DNA from 3 places in the Pokkaliibacter sp. MBI-7 genome. Region 3 is predicted to be linked to each of the others. Evidence: predicted binding sites of a transcription regulator. Region 3 holds the regulator's gene; each other region holds the start of a gene.
The links. Region 3 encodes LexA, which represses DNA repair genes until DNA is damaged. Its sites were predicted from a motif close to TACTGTNTANNTANACAGTA; they were not measured.
Positions count from the first base shown of each region.

Region 1: QCD60_RS07180 (amine dehydrogenase large subunit) is a predicted target of LexA. The motif match lies at 1,288-1,307, and genes of this name have one in related genera.
Region 2: ruvC (crossover junction endodeoxyribonuclease RuvC) is a predicted target of LexA. The motif match lies at 1,730-1,749, and genes of this name have one in related genera.

Region 1 is NZ_JARVTG010000001.1:1,597,302-1,601,583, forward strand. It holds gene QCD60_RS07175 (FepA family TonB-dependent siderophore receptor) at 1-303, opposite strand, end outside; gene QCD60_RS07180 (amine dehydrogenase large subunit) at 1,521-2,675, shown strand; gene QCD60_RS07185 (MauE/DoxX family redox-associated membrane protein) at 2,672-3,202, shown strand; gene mauD (methylamine dehydrogenase accessory protein MauD) at 3,212-3,802, shown strand; gene QCD60_RS07195 (methylamine dehydrogenase light chain) at 3,840-4,282, shown strand, end outside.
Region 2 is NZ_JARVTG010000001.1:234,579-238,860, forward strand. It holds gene ruvA (Holliday junction branch migration protein RuvA) at 1-510, opposite strand, end outside; gene QCD60_RS01210 (trimeric intracellular cation channel family protein) at 532-1,161, opposite strand; gene ruvC (crossover junction endodeoxyribonuclease RuvC) at 1,158-1,682, opposite strand; gene QCD60_RS01220 (YebC/PmpR family DNA-binding transcriptional regulator) at 1,837-2,571, opposite strand; gene aspS (aspartate--tRNA ligase) at 2,714-4,282, opposite strand, start outside.
Region 3 is NZ_JARVTG010000002.1:1,504,221-1,508,502, forward strand. It holds gene dinG (ATP-dependent DNA helicase DinG) at 1-958, opposite strand, end outside; gene lexA (transcriptional repressor LexA) at 1,146-1,781, shown strand; gene QCD60_RS26550 (SulA-like leucine-rich domain-containing protein) at 1,785-2,243, shown strand; gene QCD60_RS26555 (hypothetical protein) at 2,556-2,831, opposite strand; gene QCD60_RS26560 (DUF6586 family protein) at 2,971-3,492, opposite strand; gene topA (type I DNA topoisomerase) at 3,713-4,282, opposite strand, start outside.

The DNA of each region.
Region 1 (4,282 bases), on a different contig from region 3:
CTGCACCGTCACCCCGGGCAGGGTCGCCAGCATTTCCTTGAGATCGGTCTTCGGCTGCGACTTCAGCTGTTCTGCAGTGATGATCTGCGTGCCTGCGGAGGCATCGGGCGAGACGGTTTCTTCCGGCACATTGCCTTCGATACTCAGGGTATTGAGCTGCAGCGCGTCATCCGCATGGACCAGGCTGGCGGCACCCATACCGGCAGCAAGTACAGCGGCATACAGAGGCTGGATGCGCAATGCAGCCCCACGAGAAGTCACAGTGGAGGCAGATGGGGCCAGTGCCTTGAAGTGATTAGACATCGTCGGTTCCTGTCGAACGGGTAAACAAGAGAGCCCTCCCGGCCTCTTCCCCTGCGGGATGGGCCTGATCTCCAGGCAGAACGTTGACAGGCCTTAGCAGGCTGTTGAAAAACGTTATCGAGGCAGCCGAGACAAGGAAAAAACAGGCGAAAAAGCGGAGTTTAGTGGACTAAATGAGCATTTTGAGCCTGTTTTTGACGCGGTATTCGGCAACGCAGATAGATTTTCAACAGCCTGTTAGGCATCAGCAAGCTATCTGCCGCACAGAGATGCGGAGTCATGTACGAACGGGAAACGAATGCTAATAAGAATAAATTTCATTTACAAAATCGAAATGTGTAGATCTGTAAATCGTACAGATCGCGTCTGAATCCCACACGGAGATGGCATATCAAGGAGGAATTAAGGAGCTGCCGTCCGCCGGCTGACCGTCGCACTTTGCAGCAGATACAACCGATATATCGAAAAAATCGTAATAAAAAGCCGAAATTGACAGTCTCAACATCAGGCCAGATCAGGCGACATTAACGCCTGTTTTGCCACAGTTCACGACGATATATGCTGACCAGCAAATAGTTGGTAGGTAAACATTCTGTCTGCGCTGTCATGCAGCGTAGCTTTTTTGCACATTTCATACTTATTTTAAGTGCCACTTTGCCACTCAGGCCAATAGCCACTGATACGGCAAGTGGCGTATCTCTGGCCACAGCCGCCATTAGACAGCGACAAGGAAGGCATCTACTGCCACTGAGCAGTGCGACCACGCCCCCGCGCACCGTTATTTATAGACAGTGGTGATTAAAAACTTCCCGCACACCAGATCAAACGCTGCATCTATCAATAGCCTGTTTCATATAAGAAAAGTCAGTAATGCATGAATAACCAACACCAAAAAAATAACGAGCATTATTACTGATTAAAGAACCCTGATTAGCACCTCACCATTTCGTTCACCAAGCATCCATATTCATCACCATAAACGTGCACTGAATACGCAGACCGCAGCTTCTGTGCACCAAAGACGAATCCCCTCAGAACCTTACAAAACCTTGACATCAGGCCGGCATCATTATTTTTCCGGCCTTATTCAAGGAAGGAACTCGTACCATTTCAATCATTTAACGACATTCATGATTATAAAAATAAAAACACCTTTTAGCAGATGGCACACCGCGTGCTTTAACCGCTGGCAGAGCAACGAATGAGAGCCACCGGATATGAAAAGAACACGTTTCCTCGCGAGTGCTTTATCTCTTGCCTCACTATTAACCGTCCACGCTTCCACCTTCGCCAATACCGAGCCGTTCAAGCCGGAAGTCATGTCGGTGGAGAAGGCCATCTCACCCGGCCCCAACGTGCTGGTCAACGAAGCCAGCTGGGACGGTGCCAGCAAGATTCACGTCTATGGTCAGGCTGACATGGCGTACAAGGGTCTGATGTCGCTGGGGTTGACCTCGCAATTCATCATTTCCAAAGACGGCAGCAAGGCATACGCCCTGTCTGACTATATGAAGCGCTACACCTACGGCCCCATCGAAAGCGTACTGCAGGTTTTCGATATCAAAACCCTGAGCCCGATTCAGGAAATCATCGTCCCCAACAAGATCGCCAAGGCCATCGGTATGACGGGGCTGATCGAAGCCAGTGCTGATGAAAAATACCTCTACCTGCAGAATGCCACACCCGCGACCTCGGTGACGGTAGTCGACCTGAGCGCAGGCAAGGTGCTGACCGAAGTGCCCACCCCCGGTTGCTATGGCATCTATCCCTCCCTGTCGGGCTATGCCTTCAGCACCCTGTGCGGCACCGGTCAGGCTCGCACCTACACGCTCACCGGTGATCAGTACAGCACCGCCACCTCCGACAAGTTCTTCGATGTCGACAGCGATGCGCTATATATCCACGCGCAGCGTACCAGCGCCGGTAAGCTGGTATTTACCTCGTTCAACGGCAACCTGTATCTGGTAGATGACAGCAGTGACACCTTCAAGCTGGCCGAGAAGATCGAAGTCAGCAAAGGTGTGGAAGGCAACTGGGCTCCCGGCGGTTATGCCATCAGTGCCTATAACAGCGCCAATGACGTGCTGTTCATGATCATGCATCCGGATGCCTACGAAGGCAGTCACAAGGATGGTTCCAAGGAAATCTGGGCCTACAGCCTGAAAGAGCACAAGCTGATCAGCCGCTCCGCTGCCGAGCATCTGGTCGCCATTGCCGTCACCCAGGACAAGGAACCCAAAATCTTCGGCTCTAACGAAGATGAGGAAACCGCGGATGAGTACACCCTGAGCTCCGCTAAAGATTTCACCTTCACCAAGGCTGCCTCCGACAGCAAGGCAGGCTGGACCACTTCACTGCTGGTGACGCCATGAGTGACGTACTACAGCTGTTCAGCCTGAGCTTCGTGGTCTTCACCCTGCTGCTGTTTCTGCGCGCCGCCCTGCACAAGGCCTTCGACCTGCTCGAGTTTCAGGGCTTCGTCGCTGACTACGATCTGCTGCCGGAAGCACTGGTGAAACCGGTCTCCTACCTGCTGATCACGCTGGAACTGCTGACCGTAGCCCTGCTGCTGTTCAGCGCCAGCCGCAGTCTGGGTCTGCTGCTGGCGGCAGCACTGCTGTGTCTGTATGGCGCGGCCATTCTGCTCAATCTGCGCCGCGGCCATACCCGCATCGAGTGCGGCTGTGGCGGCACACCGCAACTGCTCAATCGCAACCTGTTGTTGCGTAACGCCGTGCTGGTGCTGCTGGCCCTGCTGCCTGTGGCGATCACGCCGTACGCCAGCGGCAGTATCGATGTCGCCGTCGCGGTACTGGCCGGGGTGTGCCTGTGGGTGCTCTATGCCCTGCTGGAACAGATCAATGCCACTCACGCCGCCCTAACTTCAAAACGAGTCTGAGGTAATCCCATGACCGCACTGTATTTTGCGATTGCGTTCCTGTTTATCGCCGTCATTGGCCTGGGTATCGGCTTCTTCATCCTCGCCCGCCAGATCGGCATCCTGTTTGAACGGATTGCGCCCATGGGGGCACTGGTCAATGACTCCGGCCCACGGGTCGGCGATACCAGCCCCACCTTCGATCTGCCCAGCCTGACCGGCGGCAAGGTGCTGATTGGCAAAGGTGCCAACCGTGCCAAACTGATTTTCTTCCTTTCCCCCACCTGCCCTGTATGCAAAAAACTGCTGCCCATCCTGCGCTCCGTGCGTGACAGCGAAGGCAACTGGCTGGATGTGGTACTCGCCAGTGATGGTGAAGCCGACAAGCACCAGCGCTTTATCAACCATACCGGCCTGACCGACTTCCCCTACGTACTGTCTACCGAACTGGGTCTGGGCTATCGGGTATCCCGTCTGCCATTTGCGGTGCTGCTCGACAGCAATGGCGTGATCACCTCCAAAGGCCTGATCAACAGCCGCGAACAGCTGGAAAGCCTGTTCAATGCCCATGAGATGGGGGTGGGTTCCATTCAGGGTTATCTGGAAAACACCCAGGCCTGAGCACGTTTAGCATGCTAAGCACACAGGAAGGACAACGATGAACAGACTGCTTGATGCACTGATGACGCGCCTGGACAAACGGGCGGAAAACATGACCCGTCAGGTCGCACAGAAGAATGGCCGGCGCAGCTTTATCAGCAAGCTGGGGCTGCTGGTAGTCGGCAGTGGCGTACTACCGGTACTACCCTTTGATCGCAACTTCGGCATGGCATATGCCGATGAGGAAAAGAAAGACCCCAATGACCCCGCCACCTGCGACTACTGGCGCTACTGCGCACTGGACGGCAATCTCTGCAATGACTGTGGCGGCACCCTGACCAGCTGTCCACCGGGCGCTGAAGCCTCCAAGGTGTCGTGGGTCGGCACCTGCCGCAACCCCAATGATGGCAAGGACTATCTGGTGTCGTACAACGACTGCTGCGGCAAGGCCATGTGCAACGGCACCTCCTGCGTCACCAGCGAACGCGAGCGCCCCGGTTA
Region 2 (4,282 bases), on a different contig from region 3:
CAATGCCAGTAGAGCTTGCTCTGCCTCAAGGCGAACGTCTGCAACTGCAGGAGCGCCAGGAAGCACTCCACCCGTCAATGTAAAGTCCGCAATGTCACTCCCCTGCCAGGAGCCCAACCGGTCACGTAACTCAACCAGCAGTCTTTCAGCTGTCTTTTTACCAACACCGGGCACCTTGATTAAGCGTGCAATATCACCCTCCGCAACACTGCGCACCAGCTCTTTCACTTCAAGAGATGAGAGAATGGCTAACGCCAGCTTCGGACCAACACCATTTGCTTTGATCAGGATACGAAAAACATCACGCTCACCGCGATCGATAAATCCAAACAGGTGATGCGCATCCTCACGAATAACCTGGTGAGTAAACAGAACGACTTTCTTTCCTCGTTCAGGCAAGCGAAAGTGAGTTTGCATACTGGCTTCAACTTCATAGCCTACCCCCCCCACATCCAACAACAGTGCCGGTGGAGCTTTCTCCAGCAGTACACCTTCAAGGCGCCCGATCATTTTGCTTCTCCATATGTTGACTCAGGTCCGGGGCAGGGTCCGCATGAAACGGGGCAAACACAGATCCCAGCGCAGCGCTGCCAGACGCAATATCAACACAACCAGCATCGCCAACCATGGAAATACGCGCTCATCCAGCCCCCAGGCCTGTAAAACGAGATACACAACCGCACCCACAATGGCAGCCGTAGCATAAATTTCTCTATGAAAAATCAAGGGAATTTCATTTGCCAGTAAGTCGCGAATCACACCACCGACACAGCCTGTCATGACAGCGGTCACTATAACGATAAGCGGTGAAAACCCCATGTGCGCCGCCTGATCAGCACCCAGCACGGTAAAAACCGCCAGCCCGATAGCATCCGCTACTGCCAGCGCCCCAACGGGGAAGCACCAAAAACGCGTGAACATAAAGGTAAAGGTGCCGCCCGCCAAAGCCAGCCAGATGTAGGTATTATCCTTTACCCAGTTAACCGGCAGGTTTCCCATCAGCAGATCTCGTAATGTCCCCCCTCCCGTCGCGGTTACTATCGAAAATACCAGCACACCGAAAAGGTCGAGGCTCTTTTCTTCACCACGCAGGGCACCAGCCATGGCAAAAACGACTATGCCGAAATAGTCCAGAGACTGCAGAATAACCTCCGCGCTCACCCACGCACCCTCCCTGTATATGAACGAAGCTGCTGCTCCTGAATACGAGTCACTGAGGCAGAACGATGGGCATGGCAAATGGCGATACCCAAAGCATCCGCAGCATCCGCCTGAGGCAAGCCCGGCAATTTCAGCAAGGCCATTACCATATGCTGGACCTGCACCTTGTCAGCGGAACCTTTGCCGACCACAGCCTGCTTTACTTCCTTGGCTGCATATTCCGCCACAGTCAGACCATGACTGGCCAACGTGACAATAGCCACACCTCGCGCCTGCCCCAACTTAAGAGCAGAATCGGCATTGCGTGCCATAAATACTCGCTCTATCGCTGCCTCATCAGGTTTATGCCAGGCAACGAGTTCATGCAATGCATCCTGAATCTGTTTGAGGCGAAGAGGTAATCCCTCAGCGGTGATTCGTACACAGCCGCTGGCAACATAACTTAGCCGCCCCGCCTCGAAGCGAATAACACCATATCCAGTAATGCGAGAGCCGGGATCAATCCCGATAATAACGGACATATCTAACTCAACTGATCAACTGCGGCCATCATAGGCATTTCGCAAAATACTGTATATACATACAAATAAAATTGACAGCACAAAAACCAGAACAGCGGCCTATGCCGCTGCTCTGGTATTCAAGTATCGATGTAGAGAAAACCCGATCTTCAGGCTACTGCATAGCCTCTTCTGGAATCTCAGCATTGTGGAAGACATTCTGCACATCATCCAGATCCTCCAGAATATCGATCAGTTTGACAATCTTGATACCTGTATCGACATCCAGCTCGGCACTGGTACTGGGAATCATGGCTACCTCTGCCATCTCAGCCTGATAACCAGCAGCCTGCAGAGCATCCCTGACATTGAGATATTCATTGGCGTCGGTAAAGACATCAATTGAGCCGTCCTCATTGGCTACCACATCATCAGCACCCACCTCTAACGCAGCCTCAATCAAGGCATCTTCATCGACATTAACAAAGGTCAGCTGCCCCTTTTTGTCGAACAGGTAGGACACTGAGCCATTGGTCCCCAGATTCCCGCCCACCTTGGTGAACGCGGCACGCACATTCGCTACGGTACGATTGATGTTATCTGTCATACACTCAACCAGCACTGCAACACCGCCTGGGCCGTAACCTTCATAGGTCAGCTCATCGTAATTTTCTTCATTGCCGGCACCCGCCCCCCGGGAGATGGCTTTATCGATGGTGTCACGCTTCATGTTGGCAACCAGTGCCTTGTCCATCGCCGCCCGTAATCGTGGGTTATCAGCAGGATCAGCACTACCATGTTTGGCAGCAACAGTTAACTCACGAATGATTTTGGTAAATACTTTGCCCTTCTTGGCATCTTGACGGGCCTTGCGGTGCTTAATGTTGGCCCACTTACTATGACCTGCCATAACACTACCCCTATTCTGATCCGGACACCCACACAGCCATCCAGACGTATAAATGCAGAGAGGGCTTACGCCCTCTCCTTGAAACTACCCAGCCATACAGCCATGGCCCGGTTTGCATCAAACCTGACCGGTGACCAGAGACCTAGGCCTCAGCACCCTTGGTACGCAAGCGAATATTCAGCTCACGCAACTGTTTGGCACTGACCTCACCTGGAGCTTCAGTCATCGGGCATGCCGCGCTCTGGGTTTTCGGGAAGGCAATCACTTCACGAATAGACTTGGCACCGGTCATCAGCATAACCAGACGATCCAAACCAAATGCCAGACCACCATGGGGTGGTGCACCCAATTTCAGAGCATCCAGCAGGAAACCGAATTTCTCACGCTGCTCTTCTTCACTAATTTTCAACAGATCAAAGATAGCAGCCTGCATTTCCTGACTGTGAATACGGATAGAACCACCACCCAGCTCAACACCGTTCAACACCATGTCATAAGCACGTGACAACGCGTTAGCCGGATCAGCCTTCAACTCGTCAACATTACCCTGAGGTGAGGTGAAGGGATGGTGAACTGCTGACAGAGCACCTTCGTCGTCTTCTTCGAACATCGGGAAGTCAACGACCCACATGGGAGTCCACTCAGCGGTGTATAGATTCAGGTCTTCACCCAGCTTCAAACGCAGAGCACCCAGTGACTCACTGACGATGCGAGCCTTGTCAGCACCGAAGAACACCAGATCACCATTCTGTGCACCTACTCGCTCCAGTACAGACATTGCTACGTCAGTACCAAGGAATTTAACGATAGGTGATTGCAGACCACTCTCGGCATCGTTGATGTCATTAACCTTGATGTATGCCAGACCTTTAGCGCCGTAAACGCTGACAAACTTGGTGTAATCATCAATTTGCTTGCGGCTCAGTTCACTACCACCAGGAACACGCAGTGCGGCTACGCGCCCTTTGGGGTCAGTTGCCGGACCGGAGAACACTTTAAAGTCAACGCCAGCAACCAAATCGGCAACGTCTACCAGCTCCAATGGAATACGCAGGTCGGGCTTATCAGAACCGAAGCGGCGCATCGCTTCGCTATAAGGCATCTGCGGGAACTCACCGAACTCGATATTCAGCAACTCGCTGAACAGTTTGCGCACCATACCCTCTGTAATACCCATGATATCTTCTTCATTGAGGAACGAAGTTTCGATATCAATCTGAGTAAACTCGGGCTGGCGATCAGCACGCAGATCTTCATCACGGAAGCACTTGGCAATCTGATAATAACGATCAAAGCCAGCGACCATCAGCAATTGTTTGAACAACTGCGGTGACTGAGGCAGGGCAAAGAAACAACCCTCATGAGTACGACTTGGCACCAGATAGTCACGCGCGCCTTCCGGTGTTGCTCGGGTCAGGATGGGCGTTTCAATATCGAGAAAGCCATGCTCTTCCAGATAGTTCCGGATGGTATGTGACACCTTGGAACGAAAACGAAGCTTGGCTGCCATTTCCGGACGACGCAAATCAACAAAGCGGTATTTCAGACGAACGTCTTCACCAATATGCTGATAGTCATCCAGCTGGAAAGGAGGGGTTTCGGACTGGTTGAGAATGTCCAGCTCCAGACCGAGCACTTCTACCTTGCCGGTTTTCATCTCGCCATTTTCGGTACCAGCAGGGCGATTGCGCACTCGACCTTTAATTTTGAC
Region 3 (4,282 bases):
CCTGCTCAAGGGTTCTCACTTCGGAAGGAATCTGCTCCACAGCCTTGACCATATCGCCTGTCAGTCTTAACTGCGCAGCCATTGATGCCATATTTTTGTTCAGCTGCTTCAACCATCGATCGGTTGAGCGCACAGCCATCGCAAAAGTAAAGTGCCCAAGCGCCTTGTCAGGCAAATGATGGCCTTCATCAAATACATAAATGGTCTTGGCTGGAGCAGGTAAAATGACCCCCCCTCCCAAGGAGAGATCTGCCAGCACCAAGTCATGATTTGCGACGATACAATCTGCGTCCTCAAGCTCCTGTCGGGCACGATAAAATGGACACTGACTAAAAAACTGGCAACGATGGCGAGTGCATTGCTGATGATCAGTCGTGAGCTTACTCCAACTGCTGTCTGGCAACGGGTTGGGTAAATTATCTTTGTCACCGTTCCATTGACCAGATGACCAGACCTGCATCAGACTTTGCCAATCCTCACCCTCTGCATCTTTATTGTTCAGAGCATCCTGTTCAAACAATGCCAACGTCGGGTCGCTTGTCGCTCCTGTCAGACGCTCCAGCTTACTTGGACAGAGATAGCGCCCCCTGCCTTTCGCCAGAGCGTAGGAAAACTGCATACCACCATTAGCTTTCAAGTCCGGCAGATCTTTTTGCGTTATCTGCTCCTGCAGAGCAACTGTTGCAGTAGATACAACAACCTGCTTTTTCCATACTTTTGCCAGCGGCAGGGTAGCAAGCAAGTAGGCGACTGTCTTCCCTGTTCCAGTGCCCGCCTCTATAACGCAAAGGTGCCGACCACCAATGCGGTTATGCTCAGAATCTTGCTCGATCTCTCCAAAAGTACGCGCAATAGTTCCAATCATCTGCCTCTGACCAAGCCTGGGTCGAAGAGATTTTGCCCCTAGATAAGCTCGATAGGCTTGCTGGATAGCCTCTTTATGGCTTTCTTCTAACATGCAACATCTTCCGCAATTCTGACTGGCTCATTCCGCCAGCATTGTATAGGTAATCCCTTTGTATGTCCGTTGCCACCAGTGCTACTACAAGCCAACAGAGCTGGTCAGATTTTCATCTTTTGGATTTACAACATGAGATGACTGTATATAATCACAGATACTGTATAAACAGACAGATAAAATCACAATGATTAAGCTAACGCATCGCCAATCAGAAGTTCTTGAGTGCATTCGCCGGTATATTGAAAGCACTGGCTTTCCTCCAACGCGCGCCGACCTGGCACGAGAGCTTGGCTTCCGTTCTCCTAACGCGGCAGAAGAGCACCTGAAAGCCCTGGCTCGAAAAGGCGCAATCGAAATTATCGCTGGCGCCTCACGCGGCATTCGCATTCCAAGCGATTCAGGCTCTGCCAATGATGAATCCTCAACCGAGGAAGAGACTGGCTTACCTATAGTCGGTCGCGTCGCAGCGGGCAGCCCTATTCTTGCTCAGGAACATATATCTGACCGTTGCCAGGTCCCACCTGATTTCTTTTCCCCCAAAGCAGATTACTTGTTACGCGTTCAAGGTATGAGCATGCGCGATGCTGGAATTCTTGATGGTGATCTACTCGCAGTACATCGCACTCAGGATGTCCGCAATGGGCAGATCGTTGTAGCTCGAATTGGTGATGATGTGACCGTAAAGCGTTTTGAGCGCAATGGACACTCAGTACAACTCATTGCTGAAAACCCAGACTTTTCTCCCATAGAGTTAGACCTCACCACTGAAGAACTGGTGATCGAAGGTTTAGGTGTAGGCGTCATTCGCAGAGGAAATTAAACCATGCTGTCATCCCATACTCGTGCCACTTCAATATTGCAGCTAGACCATATTGCCAACATCCGGACGTTACCACCTACCACAGAATACTCTGGTAATCATAACCAAGCAGGTATAACTGAAGTCGTGGTAAATCAGCAGAGAGATGGCAAAGAACTATGGTTGCTGCCGATGCTGGCACAGCTTAATGTGGATGACCGCTGGTTTACCTGGGTAGCTCCCCCGAATAATCTGGAAAAGGACTGGCTGCTCACAGTCGGTATCGACCTCAACAAATGCATTCTGCTGAAACCATGTCGCGGCCATGACGTCTACAATCTTAGTCGTCGAGCATTGCGCCAAGGAAACTGCCACCTTGTTGTCAACTGGCCGGAAAAGGAAATTTCATCAGCGGAATATGAAGGTTTGGAGCAAGCAGCTCTTGATGGTGACAGCCATTGCATTTTGATTCGCACCCGTTAAATCAGCTAAACACCTGTATAAACGTGTGAATGGCATTTAATGACAACTGAAGACGGTGACTCGGACAGATGGATTCGTTCTGAGCGATGCATGTCACATAACCTAATGAAAAGCATGCCACGTAAGACTCATCAGTAACTTAGACGTTAGCTTGATGATTTATGAGAATAAATAAGTGACGTCTTTAACTAGTTAAAAAGCCTCATATGTTTGGCAGTGGGCTTAGCCAGCATAGAGGCACTATCTAATTCTGCACAGCTCTTCAGCAAACAAGCCACCAAGCCCGTCACAAAGCGCTTAGCCGCTCCGACCTTAATGCAATATGCGAGGCGCTTCCGAATCAACTTCTGCAGACTGCCTTTCCGCTAACTTCTCAGTCAACGCTTGTACGCCTGATGACAACATTCCTCTGGCCATTTCCAGGTATTGCTCACCCAGAAAATCACGCATCTCACTCACTACCTGAAGTTTGATTAGAGGTAAAACCTCATCTTCATCATGAAGCTGCAGCAACATTTCCCCATTTTCCAGCTCAACAATTTCCAATACTTTTGTATTTTCCAGCAAGCTGGCTAACTTCTCACTCACTTATCCAAAACTCCAACATGAAGCTCACCCATTCATTGAGTCTATTAAACGGTGAGACTGAATCTTAGGAAAACCAACGCTCTGTAAGCCGCAACAGCCAGGACCATAACCTCAAGGCTATGAGCAAATACGACCAACCTTACCACTCAGCGAGCTGCTCGCGCCCCTGCTCAACCAACGCCTTCAATGCCTGCAACCATGTTGCTAACTGCTCGTATCTGTACCCGTCTTCAGCGTGATTGGCTGACAGCTGGACGATGTGTATTTCGGAACTGCTGGAAGGCTGATCTGTAGCAGCCTTATCAACCGCACGCCAGCAGCCTTGATATTCAGCAATGAGCATACTTAACCAGCTATCTGACTCACCCAGTAACTGCTGAATATAAGCATACTCTGGCCCTTCATAACCTCGCTGCTCGAGTAAATCATGCAAATCCAAAGCAGATCTTACCTGCTCCGCTGGGAGCTTATAGCCCTGAGCAATCTCCCTCAGAAAGGCATGATAAGCACCGTAGAGATGAAACAAAACGGATTCATGAAATGACTCGATTAAAGCGTGTTTATCCCAACTCGTAGAATTACCAGCCTGGACAAGAGCATCCAGATGCAGACGTGCAAAATATAATTTCTTATTGGTCCTGCTGGCATAGAGCGGGCTCATGATCACGACCTCAACTTATGACGTTAGATGGTAATAGAGAGAGGGAAGCACTAGAAACTTGTCATGAAGAATATAGCGAAACCCTACCAAGGATATTATAAGTAGGCAGTACTAATAAATTGAGGGTCGACCCAGCCTCAACAAAGTCGCCCCATCAACGAGTTTAAAAACTCAAACAGGCATGAACCGAAACCGACATGTTTCCACACCGCAGTTTCAACTAGCCCACTACCCAGTGACCATCCTTATAGTGTGCTTTCCACCCGGTGGCCTTCCCTTCAACTTCTGTCATGACATATTGCTCTTTAGCTTTGCGACTAAAGCGAACCATTGCGGGATTACCATTCGGATCTTTTACAGGTGCATCTAACAGGAAATGGTATTTAGAATCGATTTCATCCTTATGCGGTAGCAACTCGTGGATAAATGGGGCACGAGTTTCTCTATTTTTGGGGAACTGACTGGCCGCCAGGAATAATCCGGTCGCGCCATCACGCAGTACGTAGTGATCATCTACCTTTTGGCAGCGAATCTCAGGCATTGAGACAGGTTCCATCTTGGGGGGCGCAGCTTCACCACTTTTCAGAAGCTTACGAGTGTTACCACAACTCTCGCTGGTACACCCAAAATACTTGCCGAATCGACCCGTTTTTAGCTGCATATCAGCGCCGCACTTATCACACTCGATCAGTGGACCATCGTATCCCTTGAGCTTGAATTGACCTTTTTCGACATCAAATCCAATGCAGTCCGGATTATTACCACACACATGGAGCTTGCGATCAGCATC